2 regions of the Pseudomonas extremorientalis genome follow, and region 1 is predicted to be linked to the other one. Evidence: predicted binding sites of a transcription regulator. Region 1 holds the regulator's gene; the other holds the start of a gene.
What was found. Region 1 encodes sigma-54, which starts transcription at its own class of promoters, with help from an activator protein. Its sites were predicted from a motif close to ANTGGCATNNANNTTGCTNT; they were not measured.

Region 1 (4,188 bases):
CCTGCCTGACGGCAAGGTGCAATACGAGATGACCTCGGACAAGGTCGAGCATGTGAAGGCCACCGAAGTCACCCTGCTGACCAACCCGGACATGAACATTTACCGCGGTACCGAGTTCCCATGGCACGTCACCAGCAAGCGTGGCGAGGTCAACCCGGACGGTACCGAGGTGGAACTGATCGACTCGGTGCGCATTGCGCGCACTGACGATAAAAGCCGTGAGACCGTGATCACCAGCAGTCGCATGACCGTATTCCCGCAGAAGCAATATGCGCAGACCGAGCAAGACGTTAGAATCGACGGCGCTGGCGGTGTATCGACTGGCAAGGGAATGAAAGCGTATTTGAAAGAAAGCAGGATACACCTGCTATCGAACGTAAGAGGACAGTATGAGGCTCGTTAAAACTCTCCCTATTTTGCTCGGCCTGGGCGCAGCACTGGGAAGCGTGAGCGCCTGGGCTCTGCCGAACGATAGCCAGCAGCCGATCCACATTTCAGCTGACGATGCGCAACTGGATGACAAGCAAGGCGTGGCCACCTACACCGGCGGCGTGATCATCACGCAGGGCTCGATGAAAATCACCGGCAATACCGTGACGCTTACGCGCACCAAGACCGGCGATATCGATGTCGTGACCTCGGTCGGCAACCTGGCTTACTTCGAACAGAAGCAGTCCGCGACCGATACCGGACCGATGAAGGGCTACGGCAAGACCATCCAGTACCATGCCCAGCAGAACCGCATCGTCCTGATCGACCAGGCCAAGGTGCTCAGCCCCGATGGCAACTCCACGGAAGGTGAGAAGATCACCTATGACACCGTGAAACAGATTGCAAACGCCGGTCGTGCCAATGGCAACAAGGTCACCGCGCCTCGTCCACGCATCGACATGGTTATCCAGCCGAAGAAGAAGGCCGAGTAATGGCAACCCTGAAAGCCCAGCATCTGGCCAAGGCCTATAAAAGCCGTCAGGTCGTGCGCGACGTCAGCCTGTCGATCGACAGCGGCCAGATCGTCGGCTTGCTCGGCCCCAACGGCGCCGGCAAGACCACTTGCTTCTACATGATCGTTGGCCTGGTCCAGGCGGACCAGGGTCGCGTGCTGATCGATGACCTGGACGTGAGCCACCAGCCAATGCACGGCCGCGCCCGTGCCGGTATCGGCTATCTTCCACAGGAAGCGTCGATCTTCCGCAAACTGTCGGTGTCGGACAACATCATGGCGATCCTCGAGACCCGCAAGGAACTCGACCGTGACGGCCGTCGCAAGGAGCTGGAAAGCCTGCTGCAGGAGTTCCACATCAACCATATCCGCGACAACCTCGGCATGAGCCTGTCCGGTGGTGAGCGTCGCCGTGTGGAAATCGCCCGCGCCCTGGCCACTGCACCCAAGTTCATCCTGCTGGACGAGCCGTTTGCCGGCGTCGACCCGATCTCGGTCGGCGACATCAAGCAGATCATCCATCACCTCAAGGCCAAGGGCATCGGCGTGCTGATCACCGACCACAACGTCCGTGAGACGCTCGACATCTGCGAAACCGCCTATATCGTCAATGACGGCCAGCTGATTGCCGAAGGTGATTCCGCCACAATCCTGGCCAATGAACTGGTCAAGGAAGTGTATCTGGGTCACGAGTTCCGCCTGTAAACACCGTGGTGTCACGGCGTTCGCCAAGGTGCGCGGGAGTCAATGAAAACCTCCGGATTTTTATTGTTACCGCGCTCTAGGCAAAGCACCCGACATCAGGCATATAATTTGCTTATGTTTGGCGCTCACGCGCCCTGTCGTGGATGGCGCATTGCGCCGGCGAATAAGGTGTTAAGCCCCTGCCATGAAACCATCGCTAGTCCTGAGAATGGGCCAGCAGCTGACGATGACACCGCAGCTGCAACAGGCCATCCGCCTGCTCCAATTGTCGACCCTGGACCTGCAACAGGAAATCCAGGAGGCCCTGGAGTCCAATCCGATGCTCGAACGCCAGGAAGAAGGCGACGACTTCGATAATGCAGACCCGCTGGCCGATAACATCGAGCAAAAACCCAATTCCGATGTGCAGGAACCCTCCTACCAGGAAACCGCCCCCACGGTGGACAACCTTGAGGAAGGCGAATGGAACGAACGCATTCCCAACGAGCTTCCGGTCGACACCGCCTGGGAAGATGTCTACCAGACCAGCGCCAGCAGCCTGCCCAGCAACGACGATGACGAGTGGGACTTCACCACCCGCACCTCTGCCGGCGAGAGCCTGCAGAGCCATCTGCTATGGCAACTGAACCTGGCACCGATGTCGGACACCGATCGCCTGATCGCCGTAACCCTGATCGACTGCATCAACAATCAGGGTTATCTAGACGAGACGCTTGAAGAAATTCTTGAAGCCTTCGACCCCGAACTGGATATCGAACTGGACGAGATCGAAGCCGTCCTGCACCGCATCCAGCAGTTCGAGCCTGCCGGTATCGGCGCGCGCACCCTCAGCGAATGCCTGCTGCTGCAATTGCGCCAGCTGCCGGCCAAGACCCCATGGCTCGCCGAGGCCCAGCGCCTGGTCACCGACTATATCGACCTGCTGGGCAGCCGCGACTACAGCCAGTTGATGCGTCGCATGAAGCTCAAGGAAGACGACCTGCGCCAGGTCATCGAGCTGGTACAGAGCCTCAACCCGCGCCCCGGCTCGCAAATCGAGTCCAGCGAAGCCGAATATGTCGTCCCCGACGTGATCGTGCGCAAGGACAACGAGCGTTGGCTGGTGGAACTGAACCAGGAGTCGGTGCCACGCCTGAGGGTCAACCCGCAATATGCCGGTTTCGTCCGCCGCGCCGACACCAGCGCCGATAACACCTTCATGCGCAACCAGTTGCAGGAAGCCCGCTGGTTCATCAAGAGCCTGCAAAGCCGCAACGAAACCCTGATGAAAGTCGCCACCCAGATCGTCGAGCACCAGCGCGGCTTCCTGGAATACGGCGACGAAGCGATGAAGCCGCTGGTACTGCATGACATCGCCGAAGCGGTGGGCATGCATGAATCGACCATTTCACGCGTGACCACGCAGAAATTCATGCATACCCCACGGGGTATTTATGAACTGAAATACTTTTTCTCCAGCCACGTCAGCACCTCCGAAGGCGGTGAATGCTCGTCCACGGCGATCCGCGCGATCATCAAAAAACTGGTTGCCGCGGAAAATCAGAAAAAGCCATTGAGTGACAGTAAGATCGCTGGTTTACTGGAGGCACAAGGCATTCAGGTCGCCCGTCGAACCGTCGCCAAGTACCGCGAGTCCCTCGGGATCGCGCCTTCCAGCGAGCGTAAGCGTTTGATGTGACGGGCGGGCCACAGCGTTCCAGTGGCAGGCGCCTTTGCCTGCCGCTTTATGCACTGGCAACGAAGGAGAAGCTGTATGCAAGTCAACATCAGTGGACACCAACTGGAAGTGACCAAGCCCCTGCGTGAGTACACCGAAAGCAAGTTGAACAAGCTTGCAGGGCATTTTGACAAGATCACCAACGTGCAGGTCATCATGGAGGTCGATAAGCTCAAGCAGAAAATCGAGGCCACCCTGCACGTACCGAATGCCAAGCTCGTCGCCAATGCGGAACATGAAGACATGTACGCGGCGATCGACTCGCTCTACGACAAGCTGGACCGCCAACTCATAAAGCATAAGGAAAAGAATCTGCACCTGATGCAAGGTACAGGTCGTTAACTCTCCCCCCATGATCCGACTTGAAACCATCCTGACCCCCGGCCGTTCCCTCGTGAACGTGCCGGGCGGCAGTAAAAAGAAAGCCCTCGAACAAATTGCCAACCTGATCGCGCGCGAAGTGCCGGATCTGGAGATGCAGGATGTCTTCGATGCGCTGATTGCCCGTGAAAAACTCGGTTCCACGGGTTTTGGCAACGGCATCGCCATTCCTCACTGTCGCCTCAAAGGCTGCGAAACACCTGTCAGTGCCCTGCTGCACCTGGAAGCCCCCATCGATTTCGACGCCATCGACGGTGCGCCGGTAGACCTGCTGTTCGTCCTGCTGGTCCCGCAAGCCGCTACCGATGCGCACCTGGAACTGCTCCGGCAGATCGCCAGCATGCTCGACCGCAAGGAAGTACGCGACAAACTGCGTAGCGCCAGCAGCAATGAGGCGCTGTACCAGGTTGTCCTGGATGAACAGAACGGGCAGTAACCATGC
Region 2 (4,188 bases), 2.5 Mb from region 1:
GGATCGCCATGTCCAGGATACCGCCGCTGCCGTTGACGTCACCCTGGGTGAATTGCTGCGACACGGCCGCCAGGTTCACACCGTTGCCGATGCTGTTCTGGCCGGTGCCCAGCTTAGACGCGGCGTAGATGTCGGCGAATTCCGCACGGGACGACTTGAAGCCAGTGGTCGCGACGTTGGCGATGTTGTTGCCGGTCACGTCCAGTTGTTTGTTGGCCGCATAGAGGCCGCTAAGGCCGATGTTAAAAGACATGTTTCTCTCCCTCTGCCGTATTTAGCCGGCTCTATGTACCGATAGTCTGAATTTGCGACAGCTTGACGCTGCCCATGCCGCCCGCCAGGTTCAGCAGCATTTCGCCGCCGGTCTTGCTCAGGGTCACGCTCGTTACCGTCGCGGGCAGCGAAGTGGCCAGGGCCACGGAGTCGCCCTTGTCGTTCTTGGTGGTGGCGTTGAAGGTGTAGGTGCCCGCCGGGGCAACCTCGCCCTTGTCGTTCTTGCCATCCCAGATGAAGTTCTGGGTGCCGGCGCTCTGGGCACCCATGTCGATGGTGCGCACCACGTTGCCGTCTTTGTCGGTGATCTTGACGGAGACGTTGCCCACCGCCGAGGTCACCGCCACCGAACCGGTCATGCTCTTGCTCGTATCAACCATGGCCTTGTCGGTCTGGATGATGATCGAGCGCCCGACCAGCGACGAGGCCTGCAACGCCTGCGACGAGCTGAAGTTGGTGGAGATCGCATTCACCGAGTCGTTCAGGGTGTTGATGCCTTCCAGGCTGCTGAACTGCGCCAGTTGCGCCACGAACGCGCCGTTGTCTTGCGGCGACAGCGGGTTCTGGTTTTTCAGCTGGGTTACCAGCAGTTGCAGGAACGCATCCTTGCCCAACGCCTGCTTGCCCGTCGCCTTATTGGCGGCGTCGCTGACGCTGCTGTTGTCCTGGGCGTTCTTGACCTTGGAGTTGAACAGGTCCTGGACCGGCGTGTTGTTTGATGTATCAACGATGGCCATTATTTGGCGCCCCTTATCACTGACCCAGGGTCAGGACCTTCTGCATCATGGTTTTGGCGGTGTTCATCATTTCCGCATTGGTCTGGAACGAGCGGCTGGCGGAAATCATGTCAGCCATTTCCTCGACCACGTTGACGTTGGGGTAGTAGACATAACCCTTTTCGTTCGCGGCGGGATGGTTGGGTTCGTAGCGCGCTTCAAGGTTGCTCTGATCTTCAACCACACCGAGTACCTGCACGCCGGAGCCGGCGGCACCCTGGTCCTGGAACAGCGAATCACTGCCACCGTTCTGGCCGGCCTGGAACATGGTGGCGAACACCGGGTGACGGGCGCGGTAGGTCTGGTCAATGCTCGAAGACACGGTCTCGGCGTTGGCGATGTTACTGGCGACGGTGTTCAAACGCGTGGTCTGCGCGCTCATGCCACTGCCGGCAATATTGAAAACACTGGACAGGGACATGGCTTACTCTCCACGCAGGGCTGACATCAGCCCTTTGAATTTGCTGTTGAGCAGGGTAAAGCTGGCTTGGAAGTTCACCGAGTTCTCGGCGTAGGCCGATTGCTCCAACTGGGCGTCGACGGTGTTCTGGTCGATCGACGGCTGCATCGGCGTGCGATACAGCAACGACTCGTCGCCATTGCTCAAGCCTTGCGCTTCGATATGACGGCTGTTGGTCATGTTCAAGGCGAAGGTGCCGTTCTTGGTCTTGTCTTGCTGTGCGGCGAGCACGGCGGAGAAGTCCAGGTCCCGAGCCTTGTAGTTCGGGGTGTCGGCGTTGGCAATGTTGTTGGCCAGGACTTCGGCACGCTGGGCGCGGAAGCCCAGGGCTTGTTCGTGGATACCGAGCGCTTTATCGAAGCTGATGCTCATGGCGGAAACCTTCAAGGGCTGACCTGCTTTTCGTTACCAGGGTTATAGCAAGGTGCATGCCAATCTGACGAAGGCCCGTAGATCAAGGGTTCTGGAGGAGGTTGCCAGCGGCAATGCCAGAAAAGCGGCAAGCGGTTTCCGCGTGGCGCCAGTAAAGCGGCAATGAGGGTTGCCGCTTTACTTCGGTTTGCCGCAAAACAAATGTGGGAGGGGGCTTGCCCCGATGGCAGCGGTTCAGTTGATACATCGATCACTGACACACCGGCATCGGGGGCAAGCCCCCTCCCACATTTTTGACCGCCTCAGCCTTACTTGGCCTGGTAGATGATCCCCGGGCTGCACTGCACCATCTGGAAATGGTCCGGCAGACCGTTCAGCGCCTCAGAAGCGCCAAGGAACAGATAACCACCGCGCTTGAGCGTGCCGTGGATGCGCAACAGGATGTCTTTCTTCACTTCGGCCGAGAAGTAGATCAGCACGTTGCGGCAGAACACCATGTCGAACTTGCCCAGGCTGGCATAGCTGTCTAGCAGGTTGAAGGAGCGGAACTCCACACGGTTCTTGATCGGCGCCTTGACCGCCCAGCGTCCCGCCCCTTTCGGGTCGAAGTAACGCTGCAGGCGTTCCTGGGACAAACCACGCCCCAGGGCCAGGCTGTCGTACTCGCCGGTCTTGCAGTTGGTGAGCATGGTGCCGGACAGGTCGGTGGCCACGATTTGCGCCCCGGCCTTCAACTGGCCCATGTTGGTCCGCTCGAACTCATCGATGGACATCGAAATAGAGTACGGCTCCTGCCCCGAGGAACAGGCGGCCGACCAGATGCGCAGGCGCTGGCCCGGGCTGGCCTTGATGGCCTCCGGCAGCACTTTGCTCTTGAGCACTTCAAACGGGTAGGTATCGCGAAACCACAGGGTTTCGTTGGTGGTCATGGCATCGACCACCATCTCCTTGAGCCCGCTGCGCGGCTGGCCCTGGATGCGCTGGACCAGCTCACCCAACGACTTGATACCCTGCTGCTCCATCAGTTTGTTGAGACGGCTGGATACCAGGTACTGCTTGTTTTCACCGAGCAATATGCCACAGGCTTTTTCCAGGAAGACCCGGAACTGTTCAAAATCCAAATTACCTGTAGACACTGATACCGCCTCTAAAATCGTATGACCGCCAAGGGAAACACCTTAGCTGTGATCTGCTGCCTTGATCCGGTCGACAACCCGGGATGCCAGGTCATCAGGACGGAATTTGGCCAAAAAGTCATCGGCACCGACCTTCTTGACCATCGCCTGGTTGAATACACCCGACAACGAAGTATGCAGGATGATATGCAATTTTTGCATGCGTGGATCGTTGCGGATCTCGGCCGTGAGGGTATAGCCGTCCATTTCCGGCATCTCGATGTCGGAGATCATCATCAAGAATTCTTCCTCCGGCTTCTTGCCGTCGTCCACCAGCTTGCGCAGGTAGTCCAACGCCTGGCGACCATCATTGAGGGCGACCACTTCAACCCCGACGGTTTGCAGGCAACGGGTCACCTGCTTGCGCGCCACGGACGAGTCGTCCACCGTAAGCACGCGCAGTGAGACTGCCTTGTGCGCGGTTTCGGCGTCCACCACACCCACGGAGATCGACTCAGAAGTAGGCGCCACTTCGGCGAGGATTTTCTCGACGTCGATGATTTCCACCAGCTGGTTGTCGACCCGCGTCACCGCCGTAAGGTAGTGATCGCGACCGGTGCCCTTGGGTGGCGGATGGATCTCTTCCCAGTTCATGTTGACGATGCGCTCCACCGAGCGCACCAGGAAACCCTGGGTCTTGGTGTTGTACTCGGTAATGATCACGAACGGGTTTTCGCGGTCCTGCAGCCCGGCGGAACCGGTGGCCAGGGCCAGATCAAGAATCGGGATCGTCGCGCCACGTATGTTGGCAACGCCACACACCACCGGGCTGGACTTGGGCATGATCGTCAGCTTGGGGCATTGAAGCACTTCCCGCACCTTGAACACGTTGATGCCATACAACTGCTTGCCGTCCAGGCGAAAAAGCAACAACTCCAGGCGATTCTGCCCCACCAGCTGTGTGCGCTGGTTTACTGAATCCATTACTCCTGCCATGCCTTGACTCCCACGCTAAAACCTTCGGCCATACCTATAAGGGCAGTGACGCGCACCCAACACTAAACGGCACGAGCTTTGCTATTTATTGGTCATGGATATTAAAACGACAGTTTCCCGACGCCTCCACCTGACACGGTATTGCAGACTGCTCTGCGCGCCGCTGGCACTGCTTGCCTTGGGCCTGGGCGCCACG

Region 2: flgB (flagellar basal body rod protein FlgB) is a predicted target of sigma-54. The motif match lies at 1,926-1,945, and genes of this name have one in related genera.

The regions. Positions count from the first base shown of each region.
Region 1 is NZ_CP089519.1:1,058,787-1,062,974, reverse strand. Features, by position in the region: gene lptC (LPS export ABC transporter periplasmic protein LptC) at 1-403, shown strand, start outside; gene lptA (lipopolysaccharide transport periplasmic protein LptA) at 390-923, shown strand; gene lptB (LPS export ABC transporter ATP-binding protein) at 923-1,648, shown strand; gene LUU92_RS04625 (RNA polymerase factor sigma-54) at 1,833-3,326, shown strand; gene hpf (ribosome hibernation-promoting factor, HPF/YfiA family) at 3,402-3,707, shown strand; gene ptsN (PTS IIA-like nitrogen regulatory protein PtsN) at 3,718-4,182, shown strand; gene rapZ (RNase adapter RapZ) at 4,185-4,188, shown strand, end outside.
Region 2 is NZ_CP089519.1:4,909,093-4,913,280, forward strand. Features, by position in the region: gene flgE (flagellar hook protein FlgE) at 1-253, opposite strand, end outside; gene flgD (flagellar hook assembly protein FlgD) at 285-1,010, opposite strand; gene flgC (flagellar basal body rod protein FlgC) at 1,027-1,470, opposite strand; gene flgB (flagellar basal body rod protein FlgB) at 1,474-1,881, opposite strand; gene cheR (protein-glutamate O-methyltransferase CheR) at 2,190-3,017, opposite strand; gene LUU92_RS22060 (chemotaxis protein CheV) at 3,060-3,992, opposite strand; gene flgA (flagellar basal body P-ring formation chaperone FlgA) at 4,087-4,188, shown strand, end outside.